DNA from 2 places in the Yinghuangia sp. YIM S09857 genome. Region 1 is predicted to be linked to the other one. Evidence: predicted binding sites of a transcription regulator. Region 1 holds the regulator's gene; the other holds the start of a gene.
The links. The regulator HspR, encoded in region 1, represses chaperone genes until heat shock. The targets are predictions, from matches to a motif close to TTGAGNNNNNNNNNCTCAA.
Positions count from the first base shown of each region.

Region 2: lon (endopeptidase La) is a predicted target of HspR. The motif match lies at 2,309-2,327, and genes of this name have one in related genera.

Region 1 covers NZ_JBPKBH010000003.1:154,736-164,394, reverse strand. The annotation lists gene ACRX5S_RS06745 (outer membrane protein assembly factor BamB family protein) at 1-1,387, shown strand, start outside; gene dnaK (molecular chaperone DnaK) at 1,697-3,562, shown strand; gene grpE (nucleotide exchange factor GrpE) at 3,559-4,191, shown strand; gene dnaJ (molecular chaperone DnaJ) at 4,247-5,416, shown strand; gene ACRX5S_RS06725 (heat shock protein transcriptional repressor HspR) at 5,418-5,921, shown strand; gene ACRX5S_RS06720 (hypothetical protein) at 6,004-9,396, opposite strand; gene ACRX5S_RS06715 (pyridoxamine 5'-phosphate oxidase family protein) at 9,503-9,659, opposite strand, start outside.
Region 2 covers NZ_JBPKBH010000011.1:51,448-61,106, forward strand. The annotation lists gene lon (endopeptidase La) at 1-2,273, opposite strand, end outside; gene ACRX5S_RS23300 (DUF3533 domain-containing protein) at 2,688-3,962, shown strand; gene ACRX5S_RS23305 (DUF4265 domain-containing protein) at 4,162-4,665, opposite strand; gene ACRX5S_RS23310 (hypothetical protein) at 4,977-5,165, shown strand; gene ACRX5S_RS23315 (hypothetical protein) at 5,152-5,481, shown strand; gene ACRX5S_RS23320 (DNA alkylation repair protein) at 5,599-6,270, shown strand; gene ACRX5S_RS23325 (hypothetical protein) at 6,320-6,802, opposite strand; gene ACRX5S_RS23330 (hypothetical protein) at 6,881-7,798, opposite strand; gene ACRX5S_RS23335 (MFS transporter) at 7,889-9,217, opposite strand; gene ACRX5S_RS23340 (ArsR/SmtB family transcription factor) at 9,214-9,659, opposite strand, start outside.

The DNA.
Region 1 (9,659 bases):
CGACAAGGACGACAAGGCCTCACCCGCGGGCGGTGCCTCGTCCGCCGGTACCGGCGGCCCGCAGTCGTCCGGCGGCCAGCCGTCCAAAGGCACGCCCACCGAGGTCGATCTCACCCGCCTGTGGACCCTGCCCGCCGCGACGTCGGACACGTCGCTGCGTGGCGGTTGGGTCGGCACCGACAAGATGTACGTCCTGCGCAAGGACGGCATCACCGCCCACGACCTGGCGAGCGGCAAGGAGACCGGGAAGGTCGACATGCCGCCCGGCTTCGAGGAGGTGTGCAGCGTCATGGACACCCCGGTCGAGGGCGTCGGGCTCTTCGGCTGGGACTCCCCCGACGGCGGGTGCGTCAACGCCAGCGCGGTGGACCTCGCCACCGGCACGGTCCTGTGGACGGAAAAGGACGTGGTGGACGGGCTGTCCTTCGAGGTGGCGCTCGGCGCGTACGGCAACACCGCCGTCGTCGCCGCGGAGGAGAACGTCAAGGGCCTGGACCTGCGCTCCGGCGCCGAACGCTGGACGTTCAAGACCACCGAGCTGCTCAAGGCCGGGGACGGCGACTGGAGTGTCGCGGACCTGGCCGTGGGCCCCGACCAGGTGGCGCTCACCGTGCAGACCTCCGCGCCCGGCGCCGCCAAGTACATAGGCGGCGCCGTGCTGCTCGACCCCGCCGAGGGCTCGCTGCGCGGCTTCATGCAACTGGCCGACGGCCCCGACAGTTGGCCGAGCCTGCTGTCGGCCTCGCCGATGGTGGTGCTCGACGAGTACGCCGGTCCCGGGAAGGACGAGAAGCTCGCCAAGATCTTCGTCTTCGACGGCGCCGCCAAGCCCGTCGCGGAGATCCCGGTCGGCCCGGACGGCGTCGTCCTCGACGAGCGCAGCTTCGACTTCATCGACCCGAACCAGAAGCTCAGCGGCGTCGAGGTGCACGGCAAGGTGCTGTACGCACAGATCGGCACCAAGGACGACGTCGGCACCGTCGGGGCGTACGACCTGACCACCGGCAAGCGGCTCTGGGCGGTGTCCGTGGGCGTCGAGGGGGCGGTGCGCCCGATCTCGGCCGACGAGCAGGGCTTCACCGCACTGGTCGGCGACGAATACTCGGGCGAGGAGGCCAAGGTGCTCCGCTTCGCCGCGGCCGACGGCGCCCGGACGACGCAGCACATCCTGCGCGCCGGGTCCGGATCAGGGTCCGGATCAGGGTCCGGATCCGGGTCCGGGTCCACGTCCGGCTCCGGAGCCCCGACCGGGTCCGGCTCCGGGTCCGACCCCGACGAGGTCACCGTCGACCCCGAGGGCATGGCCGTCGTCCTGCCGGACAACCGCGTGCTCCAGTTCATGACCGGCGACGCCGAGCGGCCGGTCGAGATGTACGCCGCGCGCTGACCGACGAGGGCCGCACAACCGGCCCCGCGGATCCGCCGCGCGAGACGCATCACCGACGAGCCGCGCGAGTCGACGCGCCGAGCCGCCCGGGGCCCACGTCCCGGGCGGCTCCGTGTTCCCGCCCAGGTTTCGCACGAAGAGCGCACGGGTTGACGGGTCTTGACCTGGTTCGTCTCCGTGCATGCACCTGTTACAGGCAGTAAAGTTGAGCCCGGAATACTCAAGCGGTTTGACGCCGTTGTAACGGTCGTTCATCCTTGAGCGCGTATCGCTCAACCCTTCCCCGAGCAGTCCCCTGGAGGCCCCAACATGGCACGTGCGGTCGGAATCGACCTCGGTACGACGAACTCTGTCGTCAGCGTTCTCGAAGGCGGCGAGTCGTCCGTCATCACCAACGCGGAGGGATCCCGGACCACACCGTCCGTGGTGGCCTTTGCGAAGAACGGTGAGGTGCTCGTCGGCGAGGTCGCCAAGCGGCAGGCGGTCACGAACGTCGACCGGACCATCCGGTCGGTCAAGCGTCACATGGGCACGGACTGGTCCGTGGCCATCGACGACAAGAAGTACACCCCGCAGGAGATCAGCGCCCGCATCCTCCAGAAGCTGAAGCGCGACGCCGAGGCGTACCTGGGCGAGAAGGTCACCGACGCGGTGATCACCGTCCCGGCGTACTTCAACGACGCCGAGCGCCAGGCCACCAAGGAGGCCGGCGAGATCGCCGGACTGAACGTCCTGCGCATCGTCAACGAGCCGACCGCCGCCGCGCTGGCGTACGGCCTCGACAAGGGCGACGAGCAGACCATCCTCGTCTTCGACCTCGGCGGCGGCACCTTCGACGTGTCGCTCCTGGAGATCGGCGACGGCGTGGTCGAGGTCAAGGCGACCAACGGCGACAACCACCTCGGCGGCGACGACTGGGACCAGCGCGTCGTCGACCACCTGGTCCGGCAGTTCCAGAACGCACACGGCGTCGACCTGTCCAAGGACAAGATGGCGCTCCAGCGCCTGCGCGAGGCGGCGGAGAAGGCCAAGATCGAGCTCTCCAGCTCGACCGAGACCACCATCAACCTGCCGTACATCACCGCCTCGGCCGAAGGTCCGCTGCACCTCGACGAGAAGCTGACCCGCGCGCAGTTCCAGCAGCTCACGCAGGACCTGCTGGACCGCGTCAAGGTGCCGTTCCACAACGTCATCAAGGACGCCGGGATCCAGCTCTCCGAGATCCACCACGTCGTCCTGGTCGGCGGCTCGACCCGTATGCCCGCGGTGGCCGAGGTCGTGCGCGAGCTGACCGGCGGCCGCGAGCCCAACAAGGGCGTCAACCCGGACGAGGTCGTGGCGATCGGTGCCGCGCTCCAGGCCGGTGTCCTCAAGGGCGAGGTCAAGGACGTCCTGCTGCTCGACGTCACCCCGCTGTCCCTGGGCATCGAGACCAAGGGCGGCATCATGACGAAGCTCATCGAGCGCAACACCACGATCCCGACCAAGCGCTCGGAGATCTTCACGACGGCCGACGACAACCAGCCGTCCGTGCAGATCCAGGTGTTCCAGGGCGAGCGCGAGATCGCCGCGTACAACAAGAAGCTCGGCATGTTCGAGCTGACCGGCCTGCCGCCGGCGCCGCGCGGCGTGCCACAGATCGAGGTCACCTTCGACATCGACGCCAACGGCATCGTCCACGTGTCCGCCAAGGACCTCGGGACGGGCAAGGAGCAGTCGATGACCATCACCGGCGGCTCGGGCCTGCCCAAGGACGACATCTCCCGCATGATGCGCGAGGCCGAGGAGCACGCGGAGGAGGACAAGAAGCGCCGCGAGGACGCCGAGACGCGCAACCAGGCGGAGCAGCTCGTCTACACCACCGAGAAGTTCCTCGGCGACAACGGCGACAAGGTCCCCGGTGACGTCAAGACCGAGGTCGAGGCGACCCTGGTCGAGCTGAAGGACGCGCTCAAGGGCGAGGACATCGCCAAGATCCGGGACGCCGCCGAGAAGGTCGCCACCACGAGCCAGAAGCTCGGCTCGGCGATGTACGCGGGCGCGCAGCCGGGCGACGCGGCCGGTGCCGCGGGTGCGGCGGGCGGTTCGGCGGGTAACAACGCCGGTGCGGCCGACGATGATGTCGTCGACGCGGAAATCGTCGACGAGGACAAGCGTGAGGGTGGTGCTGCGTGACGGAGGGGACGCACGGCTTCCCCGAGGAGCCGGTGATCCGCGACAAGCGACGGATCGATCCCCAGACCGGTGAGGTCCGATCCACCGCGGCCGAGGAAGGGGCCGCCCGCGAGGGCGGCTCCGCCCCCGCCGACAGCACGTCGTCCGGCGGATCCTCGGCGGAGCTCGACGAGGCCCGCAACGCGCTCGCCGAGCGCACGCTCGACCTCCAGCGGCTCCAGGCGGAGTACGCCAACTACCGCAAGCGCGTCGACCGCGACCGCCAGGCGGTGGGCGAGGTGGCCCTGGTCAAGGTGCTCACCGAGCTGCTGCCGGTGCTCGACGACATCGGCCGCGCCCGCGACCACGGCGAACTGTCCGGCGGCTTCAAGTCGGTGGCCGAGTCGCTGGAGTCGATCGTCGCCAAGATGGGGCTCCAGAGCTTCGGCAAGAAGGGCGAGCCGTTCGACCCGGTCGTGCACGAGGCGCTGCTGCACAGCTATGCCCCGGACGTGACCGAGCCGACCTGTGTGGAAATCCTCCAGCCCGGCTACCAGTTCCGCGAGCGGGTCATCCGTCCCGCGCGCGTGGCGGTGGCCGAGCCGGCGGAGGCGACCGAGGCCCCGGCCTCGGAAGCGGACAGCAACTGAGCACGGGCACGGCCGCACGGGGCAGACTGACCAGACCGGAGGGAGGCGGGACGCCGTGAGTACCAAGGACTACCTCGAAAAGGACTTCTACAAGGTCCTCGGCGTCCCGAAGGACGCCGGGACCGCGGAGATCAAGAAGGCGTACCGCAAGCTCGCCCGCGAATACCACCCCGACGCCAACAAGGGGGACGCGAAAGCGGAGGAGCGGTTCAAGGAGATCTCCGAGGCCTACGACGTACTCGCCGACGAGAAGCGGCGCAAGGAGTACGACGAGGCGCGGACCCTGTTCGGCAACGGAGGCTTCCGTGCGCCGGGCGGGGCCGGTGCCGGCGGCTTCCCCTTCGACCTGGGCGACCTGTTCGGCCAGGCCGGCGGACCCGGCCAGCCGCCGGGCGGGGCGGGCGGCATCGGCGACCTGTTCGGCGGCCTCTTCGGCCGCGCCGGTGCGCGGCAGGCCCCGCCGCGCCGCGGCCAGGACGTCGAGTCCGAGGTCACCCTGAACTTCTCCGACGCGGTGGACGGCGCCACCGTGCCGATCAGGCTGACCAGTTCGGAGCCGTGCCACCACTGCAACGGCACGGGTGCGGCGGCCGGCACGATGCCGCGCGCGTGTCCCACGTGCAGCGGCACCGGGCAGACCAGCCGCAACCAGGGCGGGTTCGCCTTCTCCGAGCCGTGCCGCGACTGCAAGGGCCGCGGGCTGATCGTCGACGACCCGTGCATCGTGTGCCACGGGTCCGGGCGCGCCCGCAGCGCGCGCACCATGCAGGTGCGTGTGCCCGCGGGGGTGCAGGACGGCCAGCGCATACGTCTGAAGGGGAAGGGCGCCCCCGGCGAACGGGGAGGCCCGGCCGGGGACTTGTACGTCGTCGTGCACGTCCGCCCGCACCCCGTGTTCGGTCGCAAGGGCGACAACCTGACGGTCACCGCACCGGTGACCTTCCCCGAGGCGGTGCTCGGGGCCGAGATCACCGTGCCCACCCTGGGCGGTACCCCGGTGACGCTGAAACTCCCGGCCGGTACGAAGAACGGCGCGACCTTGCGCGTGCGGGGGCGCGGCGCGGCACGCAAGGACGGCTCGCGCGGCGACCTGCTGGTCACCGTCGAGGTCACCGTCCCGAAGGACCTGGATCCGAAGGCGCTGGAGGCGCTGGAGGCCTACCGGGCAGCGACCGCGTCCGTCGACCCGCGCGCCAAACTGATGGAAGCGGCGAAGGGAGCGTGACATGCGAGCGGACGGAGGTCTCCCCGGAGGCCTGCCAGGCGGGTTCCCCGGCGGCCCCTCCGGAGGCCGGTCACCCGGGCGCCGCTACGAACTGACCGACGTCACACCCGTGTACGTCATCTCGGTGGCGGCCCAGCTCTCCGGCCTGCACCCGCAGACCCTGCGCCAGTACGACCGCCTCGGCCTGGTCTCGCCGGACCGCACGGCCGGGCGCGGGCGGCGCTATTCGGCGCGCGACATCATGCAGTTGCGCGAGGTGCAGCGGCTCTCCCAGGAGGAGGGCATCAACCTCGCGGGTATCAAGCGCATTCTCGAACTGGAGAACCACGTCGAGGCGTTGCGCATGCGCGTCGCCGAACTGGAGGCCGCCGCGGCCGAGGCGGGCGCCGTCCAGGCGCAGCGCGAGGCCGCGGTGCACGCGTCGTACCGCCGGGACCTGGTGCGCGTCCAGCCGCAGGGCACCGCCCTTGTGGTGTGGCGGCCGAAGCGCGGCCGCCAGGACTGACCTCCGGCGGCGCCGTCCGGACAGGAACATGCCTGGGCCCCGTACCCGTTCGGGTGCGGGGCCCACGCATGTCGCGACCGTGCTACTCGCGCGATGTCGCGATGGCCCGGGCGGCATTGCGCACATCCGGGGCCGGGTGCGCGCGCAACTCGCGGACCAGACCGCGCCATTCGGCGGCCCAGCCGGTCAGCGGGCCGGTCTCGGCCACCAGCGCCAGGGCGAGCAGCCCGGCGGCCGCGGTGCGGTCCGCAGCCAACGCGGCTGCCGGGGCCAGGAGTTCGTCCGGGGTCACGGGCGCGGTGTAGTCGGAGACCCGGGCGCGCAGACGGCGACCGGCCCGAAAGGCCAGCAGCGGGCTGTCGGCGCACCGATCCGCGACCGCGCGCAGACCAGTGGTCACGAGGTCCGCATCGCCGTGCAACGGCACTGCCTCGGCAAGCAGTTGCACTCCTTCGTACGGAAACCCGCGCCGGTCGGCGAGGTGCTCCGCGAACCGCCGCACCTCGGCCGCGGCGGCGTCGGGCTGTTGCCTCGCCCACGCGCGCGAGAGCTTCACGAGGTGGCGCAGGCGCTGCGTCGCGGGCCGGTCCCGTCCGGCCGCGGCGTCCAGCGGCCCGTCCGCCTCCGCCAGTGCCGCGTCGGCCAGGACGTCGGCGGTGGCCAGGAATTCGTCGGCCCCCGAGCCGTCCCGGACGAGACCCTGGATCGCCTCGGCGGCGTCCTTCCACCCCTTGCGCACGCTCAGGTCGCGCACCGCGCCGTGCACCCGCTCGACCTCGCCCGGCGCCCACGGCGACCAGCGGGTGAAGGCCTGGTAGGCGGACCGCCGCACGGCGGCGTGCTCGTGCCCGCACCTGGTGACCACGAGCGCCGCGAACCGCGCCCGGTGCCCCTCGGCCAGGGCGAGCGGATGCACGGCGATCGGCACGGTGGCGACGTCGCGCGGACCGGTGACGGAGCGTTCGACGACCGCCCAGGCGCTCGGCCGGTCGAGGCGCGCGAGGAGGGCGACCAGGGCGGCACGCAAGACGTCGCGGTGCACGTTGTCGTGGGTGGCGGCGTCGGCGACCCGGTCGACGCCGTCCGGCACGCCGCGCTCGATGAGCAGTCGCACGGCCTCCTTGCGCACGGTCACCTTGGTGCCCGGCGCGGTCAGCAACGCGTCGAGCAGCGGGCCGAGTTGCGAAGGGGCGACGTACCGGCTGACCCGGCTCGCGGCGTACATCGCCACGTGCGCGTCGTCGCCGCCGACCCGGGCGAGCAGCACGGGCAGCGCCTCGGCGTGACCCTCCACGCGCGCGAGACCGCCGAGCGCGGCGTCGCGGACGAGGGTGTCGGGCGAGTCGAGATGGGGCAGCACGAGCGGCCGCCCGGCGCCGGGGACGTGCGCGAGGTCGGCGAGCCAGGCGGCGCGTTGGTCGGCCGGGAGGGCCGGGTGGGCGGCCTGCGCGGCGGCGAGTCGGGCGTACGCCTCGCGCTGGCGAGGCAGCAGGTGAGCGGTCTCGCGGCCGATGCGGGGCACCCACACGTCCGACGCCGGGGAGAACCGGCCTTGCGGCGCCGCGCCGGTCAGGAACCGGTCGATCAGGTCGGTGCGGCGGTGCAGCACGGCGTCGAGCACCGGCCGCAGCGTGATCGCGGACGGGTCGGCGTCGAGCACCTGCGCGGTGCGCGCGTCGCGGTGCGTCGGGTCGGCGAGCCAGAAGGTCGCCGCCGAGGAGACGGTACGCGCGTCGCCGTGCCGTACCGCCTCGCCCAACAGCTCCTGAAGCGGCGCGATCGGCCTGCCGTGCCGCCCGAGTTGGCGGGCGAGGGCGAGCGCGGGCTCGTAGTCGCGCCGGTCGGCGGCGGCGCGGACGATCGGCAGCAGGGCCTCGACAAGACGCGCCTCGATGCCGCGTACGCGCTGGTTCGGCACCCAGAACTCCCGGCTGCCGGCGGGCTGCGCCAAGGTGCCGATCGCCCAGTCCACCAACCGCCCGTCTTCGTCCGGCAGTTGGGCGGCCGACGCGCGCTGCGACTCCTGCCGCAGGAGGTCGGCGGCGAGCGACTGGAGGGTCGTGCGGGTCGCCCAGGACAGGTCGACGGCTTCAAAAGCGTGGTGTGTGAGCGTGTTCAGCGCCTCGGCGGCGTCGGCGGTGAAGAGCCACCGCGGCACGTCGTCGAGCGCGTCGACCACGGCGAAGCGCACGGGGTCCTGGTCCTTGCGCACCCGGTCCAGGTCGTCGGTGAGGGCGGCGGCGAAGCGCCGGGGGTCGCGGGTGCGGGCGGCGCACGCGATGAGCGCGCGGTAGCCGGAGGCGCGGTCGTACGCGTCGGGCCGTCCGCATTCGGCGAGGAGTTCGGCGCGGGCCTCGTCGTACGGCAGGTGCGCGAGCCACTGCTGCCGGGCCTCGGTGTCGTCCTCGCGCTCGGCCTCGGCGAGCATGCGGCGTGCTTCGGCGACGCGTCGTGTGCCCGGCAGGAGTTCGAGGACGTCTTCGGCCAACTCCCAGTAGGACATGTCGATGTCGGCGTGCACGGCGTCGAAGAACTCTTCGCGCGCGCTCGGCGGGAACGCCCGCAACAGCGCGGCGAACCGGGCCTCGTCGTCGCGCACCGCCCGCCCGAACGCGGTCAGGTTCGGCGGTGCGGCGGTAACGATGCGGTAGGCCACGCCCCGGGACAGGTTGGGCCGGGCGGCTCCGGCGCGGAGCAGCGCGTCGACGGTGCGCCGCGCATCCGCCCGGACGAGCAGGTGCAGCCGGGACGCCAGGCCCCACGGCCAGGAGCCGCGTTGCGTGTGGCGTTCCAGCAGGTCCAGCACCCGCAACGGCAGCGCCTCGGCGCAGGCTCCGACGGCCCCGCCGTGGCGCTGCCACCATGCCGTGCGCAACGACGCCGGCAGGCCGGACAATTCGCGGTCGGCGGCGTCGAGGACGAGGCCCGGCGTGCGGCGGGCGAGGGCGTACGACAGCGCGGGCGTCGGCGGCAGGCCCGGCAGGGTCGCGGCGACGGCGGCGGGGGAGCAGGCGGGCAGCAGCGCCGCGGCCTCGGTGGGGCCGTAGCGGGCGGCGACTTCACCCACGAGCCGGTCGGCGAGTGCGGTACGCCTGCCGCGCCGGATCGCGCGGTACAGCTCCGCGCGCAGGATGTGCGGTGCATCGTCGAGGAGTTCGGCCAGCGTGTCGTCCGGGACCTGGCTCTTGGCGGCGGCGCGCATCGCCCAGCGCGCGAGGTCCGGTTCGGGGGCACGCAGCGCGGCGGCCAGGAACGCGGTGTCACCCACCGCGACGGCCATCGAGAGGGCGGTCTCGCGTCCGTCGCGGCCCATGGCCCACAATTCGGTCAGCACGCCGGTGAGTTCGCCGGTTTCGGCGAGGTGCCGTGCGGTGTCGCGGGCGAGGCCGCACCGTGCGGCGTACGGCAGGTCGTCCAGTGCTTCGAGGAGTTGCCTGACGTGGTCGGCCGGGGGCTGCGCGGTGGTGGGTGCCATCGGCCCAGTATCGGCAGCGCGGTGGGCGGTGGCGCGGGGTTTTTCCCTCAGTCACCGTTCGGCCGCGTGCGCGGCGGCCTCCTCGCCCGTGCTTTCGGCCGCGTCTTCAGCCGCGTCCCATCGTGCGGTCGACGCGGATCTCGATCACCACGCGCAGCGGGTTGGCCGACGGGGGACGGTAGCGCTCGGCGTACCGACGCTCGGCGTCGGCTATGGACGCGGGGTCGTCGCGCAGGACCGCGGTGCCCTCCAAAGTCGCCCAG
Region 2 (9,659 bases), on a different contig from region 1:
TTGCGCTTGGGCACCAGGATCGTGGTGATCCCGGCCCGGTGCGCCGCGAGCGCCTTCTGCTTGACGCCGCCGATGGGCAGCACGCGTCCGGTCAACGACACCTCGCCGGTCATCGCGACGTCCGACCGCACCGGACGCCCCGTCAGGAGCGACACGAGCGCCGTCGTCATCGTGACGCCCGCACTCGGGCCGTCCTTCGGCACCGCCCCGGCCGGCACGTGGATGTGCACGCCCCGGTCCTTCAGGTCGCCGACGGGCAGCTCCAGCTCGACCCCGCGCGCCCGCAGGTACGACAGGGCGATCTGCGCCGACTCCTTCATCACGTCGCCCAGTTGCCCGGTGAGCGTGACGCCGGACGCCCCGGTCTCCGGATCGGCCAGCGACGCCTCGATGTAGAGCACGTCACCGCCCGCACCCGTCACCGCGAGCCCGGTTGCGACCCCGGGAACCGCCGTACGCTGCTCCTCCTTCGCCAGCGAAGCCTCGGGCGTGTGCCGGGGCCGTCCGATGAAGTCGACCAGGTCGGCGGGGCCGACCTCGACCGGGAGCGCGGTACCGGCGTCGAGCGCCTGCTTCGCGGCGATCTTGCGCAGCACGCGGGCGATGGCCCGTTCGAGCGTGCGCACGCCCGCCTCGCGGGTGTACTCGCCGGCCAGCAGCCGCAGCGCGTCCTCGGTGAACGCCACCTCGGACGCGTCCAGCCCGGCCTTGTCGAGCTGGCGCGGGATCAGGTGGTCGCGGGCGATCGTGACCTTCTCGTCCTCCGTGTAGCCGTCCAGACGGACCAGCTCCATGCGGTCGAGCAGCGGCTCCGGGATGGCCTCCAGCACGTTGGCGGTGGCCAGGAACACCACGTCCGACAGGTCCAGTTCGACTTCGAGGTAGTGGTCGCGGAACGTGTGGTTCTGCGCCGGGTCCAGCACCTCCAGCAGGGCCGCCGTCGGGTCGCCGCGGTAGTCCGAGCCCACCTTGTCGATCTCGTCCAGCAGCACGACCGGGTTCATGCTCCCGGCCTCCTTGATCGCGCGGACGATGCGGCCGGGCAGCGCACCGACGTACGTGCGCCGGTGGCCGCGGATCTCCGCCTCGTCGCGGACGCCGCCGAGTGCGACGCGCACGAAGCTGCGCCCCATCGCGCGGGCGACGGACTCGCCGAGCGACGTCTTGCCGACCCCGGGCGGGCCGACCAGCGCCAGCACCGCGCCGCTGCGGCGTCCGCCGACGACACCCAGCCCGCGCTCCTCGCGGCGCTTGCGCACGGCCAGGTACTCGACGATGCGCTCCTTGACGTCGTCGAGGCCGGCGTGGTCGGCGTCCAGCACGTCGCGGGCGCCGGAGATGTCGTACGCGTCCTCGGTCCGCTCGTTCCACGGGATCTCCAGGACCGTGTCGAGCCAGGTCCGGATCCAGCCGCTCTCCGGCGACGCGTCGGAGGCGTGCTCCAGCTTGTCGACCTCCTTCAGCGCGGCCTGGAGGACCTTCTCCGGGAGATCGGCGGCCTCGACGCGTGCCCGGTAGTCCTCCTCCTCGCTGCCGGGGGTGCCGTTGAGCTCGCCCAGCTCCTTGCGGATCGCGGCGAGCTGCTGCTTGAGCAGGAACTCGCGCTGGGTCTTCTCCATGCCTTCCTGGACGTCCTTGCGGATGGTCTCCGCGACGTCCAGCTCGGCGAGGTGGTCGCGGGTCCAGCCGACGACCTTCTCCAGGCGCTCGGTCAGATCCGTCGTCTGCAACAGCTCGATCTTCTGCGACTGGGACAGGTACGGCGCGTAGCCGGCGTTGTCCGACAGCTCGCTCGGGTCCTCGATCTGCTGCACGAAGTCGACAACCTGCCAGGCGCCGCGCTTGCCGAGGATCGTGGTGACGAGCGCGCGGTACTCGCGCGCGAGCTCTTCGGCGCGCTCGTCCGCCGGGCCCTCCTCGACGACGGTCGCCTCGACCCACAGCGCGGCACCGGGCCCGGTCGTACCGGTCCCGATCCGCACGCGCGCGGTGCCGCGGACCACGACCGCCGACTCGCCGCTCGGCAGGCGTCCGATCTGCTCGACCACTCCCAGCGTGCCGATCGCCGGGTAGTGCCCGTCGTCGCGCGGCACGAGCAGCACCCGCGCCTTGCCCTTGCCCGCCCGTATCCCCGGCAGCGCCCGCGCGGCATCCACCGCGGCACGCGTCTCCGTGTCGTCCAGCTCCAGCGGCACCGCCATGCCCGGCAGCACCACGATGTCGTCGAGGGGCAGCACCGGAAGGGTCAGGATGCCGGAGGTCGTGTCGCTCATGGTGGCTCCCCTGGGAGTCGGTTCCGTTCAGTACGTTGCGCTGACCTGACTCAAGATTGAACGGCCCCCTTTCATTCCCACCCCCACCCCTGATCGCCCACAGCGAACAACCGAGCCCGTCGTGCCGCGCTCAAGGCCGCACCGGCGACGTGCGCTGTGCGCCCGGCCTCCCATAGCCCCCTGGTCCGCGGTGCGTTGTTCGATCCCGCATTGTGAGGACCCGCTCGTGATCAGGGACCGACGCGAACCGAGCGATCGCTGCCCGACTGTGGGAACCCGCCGCAGTTGACGCCGGGGTGTCTACACCGCACATGGGCGGTTTTGTTACCTAATATCACTTTCACGCCTAATCAGGGCGTTGTCCGGCTCCCGACGACGGGCCGCCGGCCGTGGGACACGCACGTGTGGAGCGTCATGGCGAAGACCGGGACACCGGCCGATACGCCCGACCGGTCGGCCGACGCCGGCCGGGTGCTGGGCCGTTGGAAGAACTGGGTCACCCCGGTTGTGCTCAGCGCACTGGTCGCGCTGGGCCTGTCGCTGCTCTACATGGGCAACATCCTGGAGCCGCAGAAGCACCTCGACGGCATGCCGATCGCCTTGGTCGACTCGGATGTCGGGCCGCCGCTGCCCGGCGGGTCCCGCACGCTCGGCGCGGAGGTGGCCGAGCAGGTGGTGGCCGCCAGTCCGGCCGGCGAGATCGACTGGCGGCGGGTCAGCCGGCAGGAGGCCCAGCGCCTGTTGTCCTCCGGCAAGGTGTACGGGGCGCTGGTGGTGCCGGAGGACTTCTCGCGCGCGGTGGCGGCCCTGACCACCGCCGATGCCCCCGCCCGGCCCGAGATCCAGGTGCTGACGAACCCGGGCATGGGCAGCCTCGGCTCCGGCATCGCCAGCCAGATCAACCAGACTGCGGCGCACCGGGCCTCACTGGCGATCGGCAGGCAGTTGGAGGCCACCGCCACCGGGACCGCCAAGGTGTTCCTGGCCGACCCGGTCGCGGTGAGCACCAGCGTGGGTCACCCGATCGGGGACCGCACCGGCGACGGCCTCGGTGCCTTCTACTTCACCCTGCTGCTGCTGTTGGCGGGCTTCATGACCGCCAACATCGTGCACGCGGGACTGGACGTCTCGATGGGCTTCGCGGACGCCGAGATCGGTCCGTTCCACCTGCGCGAACCAACCCTGCGGATCAGCCGCACGCAGGTCCTGCTGGCGAAGTCCGGTATGACGGCGGGCATCTCGGTGATCTCGGCCAGCCTGGTGATGCTTGCGGCGGTCCCCATCCTCGGCATGGACGCCCCGCACAGCTGGCAGCTGTGGTTGTACGCGTACTGTGCCGTCGCCACGGTCGGCCTCGGCGTCCTGGCGATCATCGCCGCGTTCGGCAACGTCGGGCAACTGATCGCGATGTTCGTGTTCATCGCCTTCGACCTGCCTGCTTCGGGCGCGACGGTGCCGCTGAGCGCCTCACCCGACTTCTACCGCTTCCTCGGGGTGTTCGAGCCGATGCGGCAGATGGTCGACGCTGTCCGGTCGATCCTGTACTTCGACGCGCAGGCCGGCACCGGGCTGGTCCGCGGCTGGCTGATGCTGCTGGTGGGCGTCGTGGTGGCGCTCGTCTTCGGCTTCGGGATGACCCACTACTACGACCGCCGGGGCATGCGCTTCGAACCCGGCCACCGCTCGTGACCCGCGGTGAGCGCCCGGGGGCCGGGCACCCGCCGCGCGCCACCGGGGCGTGTCCGCCGGTCCCGCGCCCGCGGGGATGTGGACGGGACGATCCGGCCGTCCGCGGCCCGGATCAGCGGCAACCGCACCAACGCGGTCCGCGGTCGCCCGACGTCGATCCGGCCGTGGTTGCCATCATGTGGCGCGGCCAAGCGGACGGCTAGGCATTCCGCCAGGCGTCGTTGATGCAGCCTTCTTCGTAGTGCCACCATCCATCCGCCTCCCCCTGGACGAGCAGCGCCTTGATGCCGCTCATGTCCGCGTCCGCCCGCACGTCGAAGGCGACCAGGGGGAAGTCGTCGCTGAACGCTTCTCCGCCCAGACCGAACGGCGCGAGCCTCTCGTGCACAGCCTTCGCGCTGGGTCCGAGCGGCCCGCTCGGCACCGGCAGGACGCGAATGGTGCACCCGCCGGACGCCTCGACCTGGCCTACGGCCCAGTGAAGTCCTTCGTCATCCCCCACGAACCGCACCACGTCGCCCTGAGCAACGCCGTTCTGGAGGAACGGCACGTTCTCGATGCGCGCGGTGTCGTCACCGACCTGGACGGCCCATAGCCCTTCCCGGTCATACGGCAGCCAGCCCTCCCGCGGCACAAACCGGAACCACACCTTGATCAGACGGTCCTCCGACGCATCGGACCCACCCGACGACTCTCTGTCCATGGCCGCCATGATCAACCATTCCCCTCGTTCCGAGTGATCCGGGGCCCTGGCCCCCCACGGCAGGCAAATCGGCGATGATCAGCCTCCCGCGCCCCCGCACCGGGCGCCCGCAGACGGGGAGATCGGGCATGAACGACTGGACGACGAAGAGCGAACGCGAGTACTTCGCCACCGTCGGCAGGCTGCCTGGGATGTTCATGCCCGAGGTGCGGTATCGCTCGGCCATCGCATTCCTGTCCGGCTAGGACCAGTGCGCCAGGCGCCGTGGCGGCTCGTGGTTCGGTGAATGGGAGCGGTGGCTCAAAGAACGTGTGGGTGAGACCGGTAGCCTCGGCTGGGTCGCACACGTCCCGATGCTCGTCGCCCCGGACACACCGAGGAACGTCGACAAGTTCAACGCCGACCAGGAGGCTCAGGTCGTTGCCGGCCTCTTCCGATTGATCGACGACTTCCTCGCCGAGCGCGAGTCCAAGAGCGAGGACACTGATGGCACTCGCTGAGAAGGGGTCGCGGCGCATCGTCGTCGACAGCGTGGTCTACCGCTGGCGGCTGCGGAGACGGCCGACGTACTGCCAGGGTGTCGGCTGGACGCCCTGCTCCTACGCGGTCGAACGTGAAGGCGTGTCCGGGACGGTTCTCGTCGTCCGCACCGATAAGGCGCATCCGGGCAACTGGATCGCTCTTCCCCGCGTTCCCGTCCTGCCGTCGGAGGTTGCTCGGACGATTCGACTCGCGTTGTCGCGCGGATGGGATCCGCAGGCGTCGGGAGCGCCATTCATCCTCGACCTGTCCAAGGGCTTCACGGCGTCGCCCTGAGTCCGCGTCCGCTCCGTGCTGGACAGGCAAAACAGGCGATTTGCGGCGCGGCTGTCCGGGCTTGGGCCGGAAGGACGGTCGTACGCTGGCTCGCGTGGGCGACGGACGGAGGGTGTGGTGAGCGGGACGGCGGTGGCCGAGGTGTTGGCCGAGTTGGCGGGGCTGGAGGACCCCAAGGCGCGTGCGGTCAATGAGCGGCATGGGGACGACCACGGGGTGAACCTCGGCAAGCTGCGGGCGGTCGCGAAGCGCCTCAAGACGCAGCAGGACCTCGCACGAGAGCTGTGGGCCACGGGCGACAGTGCGGCGCGGCTCGTGGCGCTGCTGATCTGTCGTCCGAAGGCGTTCGACCGTGCCGAGTTGGACACGATGCTGCGGGAGGCGCGCACCCCGAAGGTCCACGACTGGCTCGTCAACTACGTGGTGAAGAAGAGCCCGCACGCCGAAGACCTCCGCGTCACCTGGACCGCCGATTCTGACCCTGTCGTCGCCAGCGCCGGCTGGGCCCTGACCACCGAGCGCGTGGCGAAGGACCCGCAGGGTCTCGACCTCGACGCCCTGCTCGACGTCATCGAAGCGCAGATGAAGGACGCTCCCGACCGCCTCCAGTGGGCGATGAACCACTGCCTCGCCCAGATCGGCATTTCCCACGCCGACTACCGCCCCCGAGCCCTCGCCATCGGCGAACGCCTGGAAGTCCTGAAGGACTACCCCACTCCCCCCAACTGCACCTCCCCCTACGCCCCCACCTGGATCACCGAAATGGTCCACCGCCAAGAGGCCGGCTGAGGGACGAGGTACCCGGCACTACGAACACGGCGGTCTGGACGTCGCCCGATCACTCGGAAGCGGTACTTGAACACCGGTCGACGAAGCGGCGCCGCCAATCGCGGTCGTTGCCGATGCGGGCGAGGAAGAGCCTGAGGTCCTGCATCTCCTCGTCGAGTCCGTCGAACGACAGATCCGCCCGGTTCACGGGATCGCCCAGAGGGCCGGTGTAGTGCCAGGCGGCCAGACGCTTCGAGCCGACGGTGAGGCTGAAGCGGCAGGCGGATCGGCGGTCGTCGCAGTCGCGGACGAACGTCACGTACTCGTCGATGAGCCAGCGGTCGGCGCCGACCTGGAACCACAGTTCGCGGTCTTGCACGTAGACGGCGCAGAAGGCCGGAGCGCTGCCCGCGCCGCATTGTGCGTCGAGGGAGACCCAGCCGACGTTGCCGACTCCCGCATCGTCAGGCCATCGTGCGAGGTCCCCGGTGGCGGGGGTGAGCACCCAGTTGCCCAGGTGCAGGTCCCAGTCCTTGAGTAGAACCACGGCCATCGGGCACCCCCGGTTTCGCCGCGCGCGTGGTGCGCGGTATGGGGTCAATGTAGGGAACTCGGGGGCTCTGTGCGGGGGTTACCAGAAGCAGGGTGTGGCGGAGTCGGGGCGGCAGTGTTTGCCGGTTTCGATCATCGTCCATTCTTCCTGGGTTACGGCGAAGACCGCGGCGTAGTACTGGGGAGTCGGGCAGGGGGACGCATGGGGGGAGGCGAGGTTGTTGTAGGCGACGGCGCTGAGGTGGTCGTCGCGGTAGCTCAGGGCGGCTCTGTTGGCTTCGCAGCCGGGCACGACGAAGCTGAGCAGTATGCGGTCGGTTGGGGGTGGTGTGACTTTCAGGGCCAGCTTCAGGATTTCGGCGTCTGTGGTGGACAACGCCGCTGCGAAGCGGTCCATGGCGGCCGGATCCGTCACTCGGGGGTCCGCGCGCGGGCTTGGGGGTGCGGTGAGGTCGAGGCGTTGGAAGCGCAGGAGTTGGCCCGGTGTTGGCTCCGCAGCGGTGTACTGTCCGAAGACCCTAACCCCTTTGCGTCCCGAGCCACGTACGACGAAAGTTCGGGCCGCGATGGCCGGTCGGGCGCAGGGGGTCGGGGTGCCGACGGTGGTGTAGGTCAGGAACAGTTCGTCGCCGTCGGAGGCCAATCCGATGTCGCGGGCGTCGACGCAGCCCAGGGGCAACGGCCCCATGGCGACCACGGATTCCTCCGAGAAGTCCACGTCCGCGAACGCGTCCGGGTTGCCGGTGACCCAGATCCCGTACTCGGCTGCCGAGCGGTCGTCGCCGATGACCGCTGCATATTGCCCCTCGGGCAGGAGACCGGGCGGGTAGTCGAGGATGCGTGACTCGATGCGCTCGCGGTCCTCCTGTCCGCCGCTGGGCGTGGGGCTGTAGGGGATTTCGATGATCGGGGGAGGCGGGCTGCACGCGATCGGCAGCATCGTCACAGCGACGATCGCCAGGGCTCGCCCGAGGTGTCGGATCCGCGTGCCGCGCATGCTCGTGCCTCCCGACGGCCGACGAGTGCCGGTAGTGAGTCGGGGACAAGTACAGGGGCACGTGCCGGTGTTCGGCTATCCGACGCGTCGCTATTCGGATGCGTTCCGGCGTCCGGGCGCCACTGTGGGGGCGGGTGCGGTTTCGTTTTCGCCGGGACTCTGCCGGCTCGTCGGGAGGTCGCGGGTGCGGGCGATAGGCGAGAACAGCAGGAGCAGTCCGGCCAGCGGGATGCCCGCCGCGGTGGCGAACATGGCCGTACGCACACCGAAGGCGGTCCCCAAAACGCCGCCGAGCACCGCCCCGAGCGGGATGGTGCCGTAGCTGACGAAGGCCGTGGTTGCGGTGAGGCGGCCGAGCAGTTCGGGCGGACAATAGCGTTGCTGGAAGCCGGCCTTGATGACGTTCCCGGCGACGACCCCGGCGGTGACGCTGAAGCCGCCGGCGAGGAACAGCATGACGCCGGGCCCCGCGAAGGTCATCGGCATCAGCAACGCCGGTACGGAGAGCCCAAGTTCGCACAGCAGCGTGCCGCGCGCCGTGCCGAACCGGCCCGCGATCCGCCGCGCGGCGAACGCCCCGGCCACGCCGCCCGCCCCGATCGCGGCGGTCAGGATCCCGACCACCCCCGCGGACAGGCCGACTTCGCGGACCAGGAAGACCACGCGGATCGACTGATATCCCATCAGCGCGAGATTGGACGCGGCGGCGAAGAGCGTGAGCGTACGCAACCACGGGTCGCGCGCGATCAGTTGCAGGCCCACGCGGATCCCGACAGCGAGCCCGTCGCGAGCGGACGGGTCCGATTCCGGTGCGGGCCGGGTCTCGCGGTGCCGGATGCGGCCGAGGCAGAGGAGGGAGACGAGGGACGTCCCGGCGTTCGCGAACATGCCGTTCACGGCCCCGGCGGCCTGCGCGAGCATGCCGCCCGAGCCGAGTCCGGCGATCTGCGCGGCCGACGCGCTTCCGTGCAGCTTGGCGTTGCCTTCGGCCTGGTCCTCGGGTTCGAGGATCGCCGGGAGGTACGCGGTGTACGCCGTCTGGAAGAACACCGCCGCCGTGCCCGTGGCCAGCGCGACGCCCACCAGCAGCCCGACACTCAGCACGCCCGCCCGGTCGGCGAGAGGCACGCTCGCGAGGAGCACGAGCGAGACCGCCGCCGACACGATCATGACGGGACGCCGCCGCATGCGGTCGACCCACACGCCGGCCGGCAGCCCGATGACGAGCCACGGCAGCCATGAGGCGGCGGTCAGCAGCCCGACCTGGAACGTACTCGCCCCCAGGTCCGCCACGGCGATGAGCGGCAGCGCGACGGAGGTCACCGCCGCGCCGAACCGGCCGGTCGTCTCCCCGAGCCACAGCAGCCGGAAGTCGCGGTGGCGCCGCAGGAGGCCACCACCGCGCACGCGCGTGCTCATGACGGCCCCGGGCCCTTGCGCGGGAAGGACTGCAACTGGACGACGACAGGGCGCAGTTCGGCGCCGCCGTCATCGGCGGAGGCGGAGGCGAAGGCGGCGGAATCGGCGGCTGCCGGACGGGACGCCGAGTGCGTCCGGTAGCGGTTCACGACGTCCGCCAACTCGACGTTCATCGCCCCGAGTTCATCGGCAGTGAGGCGAAGGTCGCGCCAGTCGGCGACAGTTCCGGCGGCCCGCCACTCGTCGTCCCAGTCCTCGCCGACGTACGCCGTCACCCGCTCGAAGTACTGCCGCAGCAACTGGTCCAGGTAGACGGACAGCGCGCCGCTGCTCGCCGGGTCGTCGCGGAAGTCCGCGATGTCGAGCTGGTTCGCCCGTGGGACGCGCCGCCACCAGCGCTCGCGCTTCGTGCCGCGTTCTACCTCCTCCTCGATGAAGCCGT